2 regions of the Nesterenkonia lacusekhoensis genome follow, and region 2 is predicted to be linked to the other one. Evidence: riboswitches for the same ligand, from Rfam matches in the RefSeq annotation. Region 2 holds a riboswitch; the other holds the start of a gene.
What was found. A riboswitch is a leader RNA that binds a small molecule or an ion and turns the genes downstream of it on or off. The one in region 2 is predicted to bind S-adenosylmethionine.

Region 1 (7,243 bases), 270 kb from region 2:
CGATATCCACCACCTGGGAGATGTTGAAGTCCGTGGCGGCGGAGAGGTACGCGTAGGCGTGCTCGGGGTCCAGACCCCAACGGGCCTGCAGCAGCGCGATCGCATTGCGCACACAGTTCTGCACTGCCAGGTCCAGGTCCTCGTCCATGCCGGTGGGGATCAGGTGCTCGGCCGTCTCGGCGATGGGGCCCACCTGGTCGCCGAAGCGTGTCAGCGCCTCCTCGCGCGCCACCACGTCGAAGCTCACATGTCCGCGCAGGCTGGCCTCCATGGCGGTCAGGGCGACCTCTCCGTCACCTTGGGCGAAGTGCGGATCACCGACGAAGGCCAGGGCACCAGGGACCTGCACAGGGATATAGAGGGAGGCGCCCTCGGTGAGCAGCGCGATGTCGATGTTTCCGCCGTGGCGTCCGGGAGGCACAGAGTGCGGGCGGTCCTCGCCGTCCACGGCCACACCCATCGTGCCGAAGAAGGGGGCCAGGTCGAAGCTGACCGTCCGCTCCGCGCCGGCGAAGGGTGCGATGGTGCCCTTGGCTCTCCCCTGCGATTCATCCACCGCTGCGAAGACGGAGACGCTCTCCTGGGCCCGCGGGAACTCCTCGGGAAGCGCTCCCTTGCCGTGCCGGTTGGAGATCACGCCGTAGGGCACGCGGCGCTCCAGCCTGTTCACCGTGATCTTCAGGAAGTCGCCGGGACGGGCATCCTCCACGTAGATCGGCCCGGTGTTCACATGCGGACCGTCCTGGGTCGGGCGGCGCGGATGATCGCTTGCCGCCAGCGCGACGGCGTCGCGGAGCACCTGCTCCTCCTGCACTCCGTGCCGGGCGAAGTAGGCGCGCGGATCCCGCCCCTGGTCCTCCAGAATCCCCTCATGGGACAGGGTGTCGATCACGACCTCCTCCCCCGGAGCGATGCGCAGCACCGGGTCATCGGCGGCGCAGGGCAGGCGGCCCCACAGGACGTTTTCATCAGTGGCGGGGAGGTAGGCGGCACCTTCGGGGACATGGTCGCCGGGCTGGAGGATTCTGGTCATAGGCCACAGTGTTACAGCCCCGTGTTACGCCGAAGTGTCGGGAAGCTCAGAGGCCCAATGTGCGGCGCATCTGATCTGCCAGCTGGTCCGGGCTGGTCAGGAAGCCGTCATGACCGATGGGTGAGGCGATCATGTGCACCTCATGCTCGCCGGGCAGAAGCTCGGCGATCTCGCGGGACTGCTCCGGGAAGTAGAGCCGGTCGCTGTCCACCGCGGCCAGGAACGGCACCGCGGTGATGTTCTGCAGAGCCTGCGCCGCTCCCCCGCGGCCGCGGCCGACGTCGTGGCTCATCAGCGCCTCGGTCAGCACGATGTAGGCATTGGGGTCGAAGCGGGAGGACAGCTTCTCCGCCTGATGGTCCAGATAGGACTCCACCTGGTAGCGCCCACGCCGACGGGAGGACCACCCGAAGGGTTCCTCCCGGCCCTGGGGCTCACGGCCGAACCGCACCGAGAGCTCAGTCTCTGTGCGGTAGGTGATGTGGGCGATCCGCCGCGCCAGCTGCAGACCGGCCTCGGGCACGGTCCCGCCGTAGTAGTCGCCGCCGTGGAAATGAGGGTCGTTCTCCACGGCCTTGATCTGGGCCTGCCCGAAGGCGATCTGCTCGGCAGTCGACGCCGCCCCGCAGGCGAAGACGGCGACGCCGCCCACCCGATCCGGGTAGGTGGCCGCCCATTCCAGAGCGCGCGCCCCACCCATGGAGCCGCCGATGACGGTATGGAACTCAGTGATCCCCAGCTGATCGGCCAGGCGTGCCTCCAGATGCACCGAGTCCCTGATCGTCACGAACGGGAAGCGGGACCCCCAGGGCTCACCCTCCGGGTCCGGAGAGGCAGGGCCGGTGGAGCCGTAGCAGCCGCCGACCATGGCCGGAGCCACGACGAACCAACGCTCCGGATCGATGGGACGGCCCGCACCGAGCAGGCTCTCCCACCAGCCGGATCCGGGGTCCGCCTCCGTCGGGGCGACATGGGTGTCTCCGGTGAGTGCGTGGGCGACGAGGATCGCGTTGTCCCCGGCCTCGTTGAGGGTCCCCCACGTCTCGAAGGCGATCTCGACCGAGGGCAGGAACCTGCCGGTCTCGAAGGTGTAGGCCCCCACCTCCGCGATCTGCAGCGCCCCGGCGGGACGGTGTCCGAAATCGTTCGCCGGGGCAGCCGCGGCGCAGGGGGCCTGCAGAGTCATCGCGCAGAGGTTCCTGCCGCTGCACCGGCAGGAGCGGCCGCCTCTGTCGCCGGCTGCGGCGCATTCTGCCCCACGGCGTCCAGAGCCTGCCGCAGGTCGGCCAGGATGTCGTCCAGGTGCTCGATCCCCACAGAGAGGCGCACCACGCCCGGCTTCACGCCGGCGGCCTTCTGGTCCTCCGGGGTGAGCTGACGGTGGGTGGTCGAGGCCGGGTGGATGGCCAGAGAGCGCACATCGCCCACGTTCGCCACCAGGGAATGCAGCTGCAGGGCGTCCACCACGGCCTGGCCGTTGGCGGCCTGGGCCGCGGCATCCTCCCCGTGGACCTCGAAGGACAGCACGGCTCCCACACCGTGGGGAAGGTACTTCTGGGCATGCTCCCAGCAGGGGCTCTCCGGAAGTCCGGAGTAGAAGACCTGGCGGACGGCCGGGTGATCGCGCAGGAAGCGAGCCACGGCCGCGGCGTTGTGCACGTGGCGCTCCACGCGCAGGCTCAGCGTCTCCAGGCCGAGGTTGATCTCGAAGGCGTTGTGCGGTGACAGCGTGGGGCCCAGGTCCCGCAGCAGCTGCACCCGTGCCTTCAGGACGAAGGACAGATTCACCCCGAAGATGCCCTCGGGCCCCAGATCCCTGCCGAAGACCAGACCGTGATAGCTCTCGTCCGGCTCGTTGAAGCCGGGGAACCGGTCCGGATGCTTGGAGTAGTCGAAGGTGCCGGCGTCGACGATGATCCCGGCGATGGCCGTGCCGTGCCCGCCCAGGAACTTCGTGGCGGAGTGGACCACCACATCGGCGCCGAACTCGATGGGCCGGCACAGGTACGGCGTGGCCAGCGTGTTGTCGACCACCAGCGGCACGCCGACCTCATGGGCGGTGTCGGCCACGCTCTCGATGTCCAACACGTCGGTGCGGGGGTTGGCCACCGTCTCGGCGAAGAAGGCCGCAGTGTTCGGCTGAACGGCGGCCCGCCAGGAGGCGACGTCGTCCGGGTCCTCCACAAAGCTGACGTCGATGCCCAGCTTGGGCAGGGTGTGCTTGAAGAGGTTCTGCGTGCCGCCGTAGAGCGAGGGCGAGGCGACGATGTGCCCACCGCCCTCGGCCAGGTTCAGCAGGGCCAGGGTGGTCGCCGCCTGGCCCGATCCCACAGCGAGCGCTCCCACGCCGCCCTCCAGAGCCGCAACCTTGTCCTCCACGGCCTGGACCGTGGGGTTGCCGATGCGGGAGTAGATGGGGGCGATCTCCTCCAGACCGAAGCGCCGTGCGGCGGCCTCGGCGTCGGGGAAGACGAAGGAGGTGGTCTGCTGGATGGGCAGGGCCCGGGCCCCGGTGACGGGGTCCGGGGAGACTCCGGCATGGATCTGCCGGGTCTCGAAGTGGGCGGACTGGATGTCCAAGGTGGGTTCGGTCGATGCAGCCATCGAATACACTCCGTGAAACTCGCGCTTGCCCGGCGGCGTCCTCCGCCGGACCTGGTCGTCACCCGGGGCACCCCACCGCGAAGTGGAGGGTTGCCGGCCAGCAAACCGGGGTTTTGCGCTGGCGCTCTTGACCTGGGAATAAGTCTGCCTGCGCGCCGTGAAAAGGGCAAGTCACTGTTACGCGAGGTGTAGCCGCTCAGAGCTGCGGCAGGGCAGACTCCTGAAAGGTCCACGGATCACACGGAAGATCCTCCAGCCGGAAGGCCTCCGACGCATGGCCCAACGACCCCGGGGGCAGACCGAGCGAGTCCAGCAGCAGGTCGCGGACGGCGTCGGGTCCGATGCCCCGTTCCCGGAGCTGGGCCAGGGTGACCGCACCGTCGCGTTTGGCGAGTCTGCGGCCCTCGGGGCTGAGCACCAGCGGGACATGGATGTACTCCACCGCCGAGCGGGCCTGCGCACCGTAGAGCAGCTCCCGCAGGTAGGCCTGCCGCGGCGCGGAGGAGGCCAGATCGTCACCGCGCAGCACCTGGTCCACGCCGGTGAGGTGGTCATCGACCACCACAGCCAGGTTGTAGGCGGCGGTGCCGTCGTTGCGGATCAGCACCAGATCATCGACGACGCCGTCCACGCGGCCCAGCAGCCGGTCCTCGACGCTCTGCTCACGCTGCCAATCCGGAACGCGCAGCCGCAGCGCCGGCGGACGCTGCTCCCGACGCCGGGCCCGGTCCTGCTCGCTGAGAGTCCGGCAGGTGCCCGGATAGGCGCCTGGCGGGGCGTGGGGTGCCCGCGCCGCCTCCTGGATCTCGCGCCGGGTGCAGAAGCATTCGTAGACCAGGCCTCGGCTGCGGAGCTCAGCGACGGCGTCGTCGTAGATGTCCTGACGCTGGGACTGCCGGAGGACGTCGCCGCCGAAGGTGATCCCCAGAGACTCCAGATCAGCGCGCTGACGCTCAGCCGAGCCGGCGACGGTGCGGCCGGCGTCGAGATCCTCGTAACGCAGCAGCAGCTGACGGTCCTCGGCGTGGGCGGCCAGCCAGGCGAGCAGGGCCGTGCGCAGGTTCCCCAGGTGCAGATCTCCTGAGGGGCTGGGTGCATAACGGCCTGCGGGCATCGGTCAGCGGCTCACTTCACCGGCAGATGCTCACCGGAGCTGCGGGTTTCGGATTCGGGAGTCTCGGAGCCTTCCGCCGAGCTGCCCCCGGCCTCCAGGTCGATGCCCTGCAGCGTCTTCGGCACCAGGGAGACCGCGATCAGCGAGATCAGCGAGAGGCCGGAGAGGTAGAGGCCGATCATCCATCCCTGGCCGGTGGCGTCGTAGATGGCCTGGGCGATGGTCGCAGCGAAGGCTCCGCCCATGATGGAGCCGAAGGCGTAGCCGATGGACACCCCGGAGAAGCGGACATCCGCCGGGAACATCTCGGCGTAGAGGGCCGACTGCGGGCCATAGGAGGGGCCCAGGCCGATGGTCAGCACGAACACCGCGAGCGCGAACATCAGCAGAGAGCCGGTGTCGATCAGGAACCACATCGGGATACACCAGAGGATCAGGATCCCGAAGCCGATCTGATAGGTCAGCACGCGGCCGATGCGGTCGCTGATCCAACCGCCGAAGTAGGTGAAGATGAACCAGCCCAGCGCGCCCACCAGGGAGGCGATCAGCGTGTCGGTGGTGGAGAATCCCACGGCGCTGGAGGCGTAGGAGGCGAAGAAGACGATGATCATGTAGCCCGCGGCGTTGTTGGCCGAGAAGATCAGAGCGGTCAGGAAGACGTTCTTCTTATGGGTGGTCAGCAGCTCCTTGAGCGGAGCCGAGGACTCCTTCTTCCGCTGCTTCATCTCGGCGAAGACCGGGGACTCCTCCACCCGGCGGCGGATCAGGTAGGCCACCACGATCAGCACGAAGGAGAAGAGGAACGGCATGCGCCAGCCCCATTCCAGGAACTGCTCCTCGGTCAGCGCAGCACGCAGACCGAACATGGAGATGGCCGCCATGAACATGCCCAGGGGGACGCCGATCTGCGGATACATGCCGAACAGGCCGCGCTTGTGGCGCGGGGCATGCTCGACGGCCAGCAGAGCGGCACCGCCCCATTCGCCGCCGGCGGAGAGACCCTGCAGGATGCGCAGGACCACCAGCAGGATCGGGGCGGCCATGCCCCAGGCCGCGTAGGTCGGCAGCAGGCCGATGAAGGCGGTGGCCCCGCCCATGCCCAGCAGGGTCAGGACCAGGACGAGCTTGCGTCCGTAGCGGTCGCCCAGCCAGCCGGCCAGGATGGCGCCCAGAGGGCGGAAGAGGAAGGAGATGCCGATCGAGGCCCAGGCCACCAGCTGGGCCAGGGTCTGGTTCTCCTCGCCCAAGGGTTCGAAGTACAGCACAGCCAGGACGAATCCTGCCGCCTGTGCATAGATGAAGAAGTCGTACCACTCGATCGTGGTCCCCACCAAGGTTCCGGCGAGGACCTTCTTCTCCTCGCGGGTCTTCCGATGCCCCTCAGCGCTGAGGAATGCCTGCTGCGTCATTCCGAAGATCCTACCTCTTGTCAGGACTTCCCCGGTCCGAGAGGATCAGACGTATGAATGACTTCACGACGATCACCGTCTCCACCGAGGAACGCATCGGCATGATCCGGCTGAACCGGCCGGAGGCGCTGAACGCGCTCAACGCCGAACTGATGGACGAGGTGGTCCGGGCCGCCGTGGAGTTCGACGCCGACCCGGAGATCGGCGCGATCCTGCTGAGCGGCTCGGAGAAGGCCTTCGCCGCCGGGGCGGACATCAAAGAGATGGCCTCCAAGGACTTCGCTGAGATGTACAGCCGTGACTGGTTCGGGCGCTGGGATGAGTTCGCCCGGCTGCGCACTCCAGTGGTGGCCGCCGTCTCCGGCTACGCCCTGGGCGGAGGCTGCGAGCTGGCTATGATGGCCGACCTGATCATCGCCGGCGAGAGTGCGAAGTTCGGGCAGCCGGAGATCGATCTGGGCGTCATCCCCGGCATGGGCGGCTCCCAGCGGCTCACCCGGTCGGTGGGCAAGGCCAAAGCCATGGATATGGTCCTCACCGGACGGCACATCGGCGCCGAGGAGGCAGAACGGATCGGCCTGGTCTCCCGGGTGGTCCCCGACGAACTGCTGGAGACCGAGGCTGCCAAGGCCGCCGGGACCATCGCCTCGAAGTCCAAGCCGGCAGCTCAGATGGCCAAAGAGGCTGTGTCTGCCGCCTTCGAGTCACCGCTGCATCAGGGCCTGCAGTTCGAGCGCCGACTCTTCCACGCTCTGTTCTCCACGGAGGACCAGACCGAGGGCATGGCGGCCTTCGCGGAGAAGCGCAGCCCCGAATGGAAGCACCGCTGAGCTGAACTGCGCTGAGCGCTAGAGGCCGAGGATGGCCCGGGCAGCGGCGTCGGCGTCGGCCAGGGTGCGCGCCGAGCCGCTCGGGCTGCCGCCGGACTCCGCGGCGATGGCCGTCCCCCACTGCACTGAGCTCAGCTGCAGTCCCAACACGTAGAGCCCCTCGCAGATCTCGCCGTCTGCGCTGATGAGCCGGTGCGGAGCAGGCGTGACGTCGAAGCCCTTGCCCGCACGCGGGGCACCGGAGGAGTCGATG
Region 2 (7,243 bases):
GCGATCTGAGTGGGCTCCTGGAACGGGGCGTTCTCCGTGACGATGATGCGGATCCGCCGATCATCGCCCACCAGTCCGCAGGAGGCGGTGAGGCTCCCGACGCCGGCCAGCACGCCCAATCCGAGCACCCCGCGGCCAAACTGCCGGCGGGAGACCTCTGCGGGTCCGCCCGCACTGCTCGCGCCAGCCGCACTATGTGGGCCAGTCGCCCTGTATGGTCCGGATGCACGGGGGCTCACGCCTGGAACTCTTCCCAGACCTCGGCGGCGTCGTCGATGGTGATGGAGTCGTCATAGTCCACGACGCCGCCCTGGTAGTCCTCGAACCACTGCTCCACCTCCTCGGACTGGAAGGCATCCTGGAGCAGCTCGGCCTCCTCGCTGGTGACATCCTCAGGGTTGACCGCCACGACGCAGGTGAAGGGTGTCCGCACCTCCTCGCGGCCGTCCTCGATGGCCAGAGTCGCGTCCTCGACGTCGTGGCCGGCCTCAGCGACCAGACGGACGAAGGCGAAGCCGGCGTCGACGTCGGAGAGGGCCCGGGCGCCCTCCTGTTGGTCGGTCTCGATGAAGTCGAGGTCCTTCGGGTTGCTGGTGATGTCACTCTGGGTGAGTTCGATGACCGGGACGCTCTCATCGATCTCGATCAGCCCCTCGTCGGCGAGCAGCTGCAGGGCGCGACCGTTGTTGGAGGGGTCCACCGGCAGGTTGATCTGGGCACCGTCGGGCAGCTCGTCCAGGGAGTCATATTCCAAGGAGAAGAGCCCGGCCGGGGCGTAGTAGACGGAGAACGCCGGAGCGATCTCCGTATCGTTGGAGCGGTTGAAGTTGTCCAAGTAGGCCAGGTGCTGGAAGTAGTTGGCGTCGTACTCGCCGTCCTGCACCGACTGGTTGGGGATGTTGATGTCGGTGACGTAGCGGATGTCGAGCTCATAGCCCTGGTCCGCCAACTGGTCGGCCACGATCTCCGCAGGCTCCTGGAAGGGTGCGGACTCGGTGACGATGATGCTGATGGTGTTCTCATCGTCACCGGTCAGGCCGCAGCCGGAGGCGGCCAGCAGGGCGACCGCACCGGCTGCGGTCAGCGACAGACGGCGGACAGGGGCGTGCGAGTGATCGCTCATGGGGTTCTGCTTTCGTGTTCGACGGACGCGCCTCAGCCTGTGACCGGGCTGGGCGTCAGGGGGAAGGTGCGGAGGAGAGACGTCTCAGACGCGTTTGTCGGTCAGGCTGGCCAGCCGTGTCCCGCCCCACTGGACCACAGTGACCAGCAGGATCATCAGCACGATGGCCACCAGCATCACGTCGGTCTCGTAGCGGTAGTAGCCGTAGCGGATGGCGAAGTCGCCGATGCCGCCGCCGCCGACCAGCCCGACCATGGCCGAGTAGGAGATGAAGCTGACGGTGGTGATGGTGATCGAGCCGATGATCGCCGGCTTGGCGTCCACCAGCAGGACGTTGCGGATGATCTGACCCCTGGTCGCCCCCATGGCGCGGGAGGCCTCCACTGCTCCGGTGCCGAGCTGGGTGATGTTCTGCTCGACCAGCCGGGCGAAGTACGGGATCGCGTTGATGGTCAGCGGCACGATCGCCGCCGCAGTGCCCACTGTGGTGCCCACCAGCAGGCGGGTGAAGGGGATGATCGCGATCAGCAGGATCAGGAACGGGAAGGACCGGATCGTGTTGACGATGCCGTTGACCACGGCATGGGTCTTGGGCAGCGGAGCGATTCCGCCCGGGGCGTGGATGAACAGCCAGATCCCCACCGGAGTGCCCAGCAGCACCGCCAAAGGGATCGCGACGCCGATCATCGCGAAGGTCTGGAGCATCGCCTCGCTGAACTCGGGCAGCAGCTGGATGACACGTTCCATCAGCGGACACCTCCTGCTGCGGTGAGATTCTCCTCCACCCGAGGAGCAGGCGTGGGCGCGCTCTCTTCCGCACCGGCGGTGTGCCCGCCGCCGCGGTCCACGTTGATCCCATCGCTCATCAGGTAACGGCCGATGGAGGTCCTCGGAGTGAAGTCCTCGCGGTGCAGGTCAGCGGCAGGGAACTTCTCCACCAGCCGGCCGTCCTCCATGACCGCGACGTCGTCGGCCAGAGCCTTGATGACCTCCATCTCATGGGTCACGATCACCACGGTGATGCCCAGGTCCCGGTTCACATCGGCCAGGTACTGCAGCACCGTCGCCGTGGTGAAGGGGTCCAGGGCAGAGGTGGGCTCATCGCAGAGCAGCACCTGAGGGCGGGTGGCCAGGGCACGAGCGATGGCCACCCGCTGCTTCTGGCCGCCGGAGAGCTGGGCCGGATAGGCCTTGGCCTTCTCCGTGATGTCCACGATCTCCAGGGCCTCGGCCGCACGGGCCTGGCGGACGCTCTTGGAGCTCTCTCCCGCGAACTTCAGGGAGAGCTCCACATTCTGGGCCACTGTCAGGTTGTTCACCAGGTTGAAGCCCTGGAAGATCATGCCGATCTGGTGGCGAGCCTGGCGCAGCTCCTCCCCGTCCAGCGAGGTCAGCTCGGTGCCGGCGACCTCCACCTCGCCCGTGCTGGGACGCTCGAGCAGGTTGATGTTGCGCAGCAGCGTGGATTTTCCGGCACCGGAGAAGCCGATGATGCCTTGGATGCTCCCCTGCGGGATCTCAAGGCTCACATCTTCGACGGCGACCACCGGCTCCTTGCCGCGGGCGGCGAAGGTCGTGGTGACATGGCGCAATGAAATCATGAACACTCTCCATCGTTCCTGGCGTTAGCACCGAGCCCCGAGGGGTGGTTGCTGCGACATCTTCGAGCCAGATCTCTCAGTCGCTCTGGATGGTCTCAGCCGATCAGCGGCGTGATCAGCTGATGTTCACTGTACGTCCTGCCACACCGAAGACGTCAAACGAGCCCCGCTGCCGGTCACATGACGTAAGAATCTCTGATCGAACATTTCTCCGCGTCTCAGAATGGGAGAGGCTTTTTGCCCACCGGGAGCCGATGCGCTTACTGTGGGCTGGTAACCATCCCGAGCGGCTGAGAGATCTGGCTCTGTGACGCCGCAGCAACCATCGGAGAGACGTCCTCTCCCCGAAAGGTGCTACCGCCAGGATCGATGGGAGTGATTTTCCTATGGGCTCGTCCGCACCCACCCTGGAGCGCGACGCCGTCAGCACCGCCGGAACCGGCGGCCATGACGCACCCACCCCGCTTCCGGCGGCCGCCCCGCCGGCGCCTTCGCTCGCTGTGGATCTGCTCAATGTGGGCAGGACCTTCGGCGAGCGCACTGTGCTGCGCGACGTCTCCCTGGAGATCCGTCCCGGTGAGGTCATCGCCATCCTGGGCTCCTCCGGCTGCGGCAAGTCCACGCTGCTGCGTCAGGTCGGAGGCCTGGACACCGGCCACCAGGGCCAGATCCTCATCGCTGGCGAGCCGGTGCGGCGCTACGACCCGCGTACGGCCGTCGGCTTTCAGGAGCCCCGGCTGCTGCCGTGGCGCTCGATCCGGAAGAACGTCGCACTCGGGCTGCCTCGCGGGCTTCCCAAGGCTCAGGGCCGTGAACGGGTCGATGAGCTCCTGGAACTGGTCGGGCTGAGCGATCGCGCTCATCTGCGTCCCCGCGAGATCTCCGGAGGCATGGCCCAGCGCGCCTCCCTGGCGCGGGCGCTGGCCCGCCGCCCCGGGGTGCTGCTGCTCGACGAGCCGTTCGGCGCCCTCGACGCTCTGACCCGTCTGAAGATGCAGGACCTGCTCCTCGACGTCCACGCCCAGACCGGCACCACTGTGCTGCTGGTGACCCACGACGTCGACGAGTCCCTGCAGCTGGCCGACCGCATCCTGCTGTTGGGCGCTGAGGAGCACGCCGAGCGCGAAGGCGCCACCATCACCCGGCTGCTCACCGTGCCCGGCCGACGCCCCCGCTCCCGCTCCTCCGCCGAGTTCGCCGCTCTGCGCGAGGAGCTGCTCTCCGGGCTGGGCGTGGACGGGACCCACTGACGCCGTGGTGCATCCGCGGATGCACCCGTCCCCTCCCCGCCCCTGGACCGGAGGCGGAGAGCTGCGGCCCCGCTCCTGGACCTGGCCCCGCCCCTCCTGAGAACCCGCCCGTGACCGTGTCCATCGCCGGCACAGTCCGCCACATCCGTTTCACCACCGAAAGGCCTCACATGCCCACCACCGCTCGCCGATTCACCCGCTCCGCCCAGGCTCTCTGCGGCACTGCAGCTGTGATGCTGCTGGCCACCTCCTGCGGCTCCGGGGAGAACGACGGCGAGCTGGAGACGCTCACCATCGATTTCGCCACCTACAACCCGCTCTCCCTGGTCATGCTGGAGCACGGCTGGCTGGAGGAGGAGCTCGAAGAGCTGGGCACCGAGGTCCAGTGGATCCAGTCCCACGGCTCCAACCAGGCCAACGAGAACCTGCGGGCCGGCAACCTGGACGTGGGCTCCGCCGCCGGTTCCGCCGCGCTGCTGAACCGTTCGGTGGGTGCTGATGTCCACACCTTCTACGTGGAGTCCCAGCCCGAATGGTCGGCGCTGGTGACCACCCCGGATTCCGACATCCAAGGCCCGGAGGACCTCGAGGGCGCGTCGGTGGCCGCCACCCCGGCCACGGACCCCTTCTTCTTCCTGGCCCGCTCGCTGGAGGAGGCGGGCCTGACGACGGCGGATGTGGAGGTCCAGGCTCTGCAGCATGCCGATGGCCGTCAGGCCCTGGAGAACGGCGACGTCGATGCCTGGGCGGGCCTGGACCCGATCATGGCCGATGCGGAGCTGAGCGGGGCTGAGCTGGTGCACCGCGACGTCGACTTCAACACCTACTCCACGATCAACGCCACCGCTGATTTCCTGGAGGGTCATCCCGAGGTCGCCCAGACTGTGGCCGACGTCTACGAACAGGCTCGTCAGTGGGCCCTGGAGCACCCGGAGGAGACCGCCGAGATCCTCGCCGAGCATGCGAGCATCGACCTCGAGGTCGCCGAGCTGGTCCTCGAGGAGCGGGTGGACTTCGACATCGATCCGGTGCCCGGAGACGACCTCCGTCAGTCCCTGGAGCCGGTGGGTCCTGCTTTCGTGGAGAACGGCGACGTCGACTCCCAGGATCAGGTGGACGAGGCTCTCGAGGAGCTCTTCTTCACCGACTATGCCGAGCAGGCTGAGCCCTCCGACGCCGAGGGCTCTGAGGACGCGGCCGAGGAAGCCGACATCGCAGAGGATGAGGACGCATGAGCCAGGTCTCCACCGCCTCCGCAGCCCCCGCGGACTCGAGCGACGCCGCGGTCAGCGGAACCTCCGCTGAGAGCACCGCCTCCGCGGCCCCCGCCAGCAGCACCGGAGACAGCGCCTCCGGAAAGGCCCGTCGCACTGCCGAGCCGACCCGCCGCGGACTGCATCCGCTGACCAAAGTCGCCGTGGGCGCCGTCGTGCCGCTGCTCCTGCTGGCCGTGTGGTGGGTGGTGACCGAGGAGCTGGAGATCTTCTCCCCCATCCAGCTGCCCGCTCCGCTGGATGTCTATGAGGCCGGCGTCGGGCTCTACGAATCGGGCCTGCTCGCCGAGCACATGAGCATCTCGCTGCAGCGGGTGCTGCTGGGCTTCGGCGTCGGTGCCGGACTGGGACTGGCGCTGGGCTCGCTGCTGGGCCTGTCGAAGATCGCTGACCTTCTGCTCAACCCGACTGTGGGAGCCTTCCGTGCCGTCCCCTCCCTCGCCTGGGTTCCGCTGCTGCTGCTCTGGGTGGGCATCGGTGAGGACTCCAAGGTCCTGCTGATCGCCATCGGCGCGTTCTTCCCCGTCTTCACCTCAGTCCACTCGGCGCTGCGCCACGTGGATCCGCAGCTGGTGGAGGCCGGCCGGGCGTTCGGCTTCCACGGCCTGCGCCTGTTGGGCACCGTCCAGCTGCCCGCCGTGGTGCCTCCGGTGTTCTCCGGACTGCGCTTGGGGCTGGCGCAGGCCTGGCTGTTCCTGGTCGCCGCTGAGCTGCTGGCCGCGGCCGAGGGGCTCGGGTTCCTGCTGACCGAATCGCAGAACAACGGCCGCACCGACCGCCTGCTGCTGGCGATCGTGCTGCTGGCCCTGCTGGGCAAGCTCACCGATGCTCTGCTCGGTGTGATCGAACGAAAGGCGCTGACGAAATGGGCCTGAGCACACACACCAGGACCGCACACCCACGGGCCGCCCACACCAGGACCGCACACCCGCTGGAGTCCGACGTCCATGCCTGGGATGAGCCGGACCTGAGCGATGACACCCCGGAGGCAGAGGCCGCGCGGTTGGACTTCTGGGCCCGGGCCGCAGGACTGCTGGACTGGGAGACCGGCTTCCAGACCACCCACAGCTGGACCCCGCCTGACCCTGAGGCCCGGCGCGGCCCGCAGATGCGCTGGTTCGAGGACGGGAAGCTCAACGCGGCGGTGAACTGCGTGGACCGTCATGTCCAGACCGGCCGCGGCGACGTCGTCGCTCTGCACTTCGAGGGCGAGCCGGGCGATCGCGAGGACGTCACCTACGCCGACCTGCAGGAGAGGGTGAACCGGGCCGCCAACGCCCTGGAGTCCCTCGGCGTCACCCAGGGCGACCGCGTGGTCATCTACCTGCCGGTGCTGGTGGAGACCATCGTGATCACGCTGGCCTGCGCGCGGATCGGTGCGGTGCATTCGCTGGTCTTCGGCGGCTTCTCCGCTGAGGCGCTGCAGTTCCGCGTGGAGGACACCGGGGCCAAGCTGCTGGTCACCACCGACGGCCAGTTCCGGCGCGGCAGGGCGGTCCCGGTCAAGGAGAACGCCGACGCCGCCGTCGCCGGGGAGAACCAGATCGAACACGTGCTGGTGCTGCGCCGCACCGGCAGTGAGATCCCGTGGAGCTCCGAGGACCTCAACGGCGACGGCCTGGGCCGCGACATCTGGTGGCACGAGATCGTCGACACCGCCTCGGCCGAGCACGAGCCGCAGTTCTTCGAGGCCGAGACCCCGCTGTTCATCATGTACACCTCGGGGACCACCGGAAAGCCCAAGGGGCTGGTGCACACCACCGGCGGCTACCTGACCGGTGCTGTCTACAGCTACCTGCGGCTGTTCGCGCATCCGGATCCGGACCAGCGCGACGCCGACGTCCATTGGTGCACCGCCGACCTCGCCTGGGTCACCGCCCACACCTATGAGATGTACGGGCCGCTGGGCGCCGGAGCCACCCAGGTGATCTACGAGGGCGTGCCGAACGTCCCCCACGCCGGTCGGCACTTCGAGATCATCCAGCGCCACCGGGT

Region 1: linked by a shared signal. The riboswitch ahead of JOF45_RS09025 (O-acetylhomoserine aminocarboxypropyltransferase/cysteine synthase family protein) and the one ahead of JOF45_RS10325 (methionine ABC transporter ATP-binding protein) in region 2 are both predicted to bind S-adenosylmethionine.

What each region holds. Positions count from the first base shown of each region.
Region 1 is NZ_JAGINX010000001.1:1,917,071-1,924,313, forward strand. It holds gene JOF45_RS09015 (acetamidase/formamidase family protein) at 1-1,033, opposite strand, end outside; gene metX (homoserine O-acetyltransferase MetX) at 1,080-2,219, opposite strand; gene JOF45_RS09025 (O-acetylhomoserine aminocarboxypropyltransferase/cysteine synthase family protein) at 2,216-3,637, opposite strand; SAM riboswitch class IV at 3,654-3,770, opposite strand; gene gluQRS (tRNA glutamyl-Q(34) synthetase GluQRS) at 3,834-4,751, opposite strand; gene JOF45_RS09035 (MFS transporter) at 4,763-6,160, opposite strand; gene JOF45_RS09040 (enoyl-CoA hydratase) at 6,214-6,990, shown strand; gene JOF45_RS09045 (FAD/NAD(P)-binding protein) at 7,009-7,243, opposite strand, start outside.
Region 2 is NZ_JAGINX010000001.1:2,191,927-2,199,169, forward strand. It holds gene JOF45_RS10310 (MetQ/NlpA family ABC transporter substrate-binding protein) at 1-128, opposite strand, end outside; gene JOF45_RS10315 (MetQ/NlpA family ABC transporter substrate-binding protein) at 236-1,123, opposite strand; gene JOF45_RS10320 (methionine ABC transporter permease) at 1,208-1,870, opposite strand; gene JOF45_RS10325 (methionine ABC transporter ATP-binding protein) at 1,870-2,724, opposite strand; SAM riboswitch class I at 2,731-2,820, opposite strand; SAM riboswitch class I at 2,999-3,100, shown strand; gene JOF45_RS10330 (ABC transporter ATP-binding protein) at 3,111-3,974, shown strand; gene JOF45_RS10335 (aliphatic sulfonate ABC transporter substrate-binding protein) at 4,085-5,209, shown strand; gene JOF45_RS10340 (ABC transporter permease) at 5,206-6,123, shown strand; gene JOF45_RS10345 (acetate--CoA ligase) at 6,114-7,243, shown strand, end outside.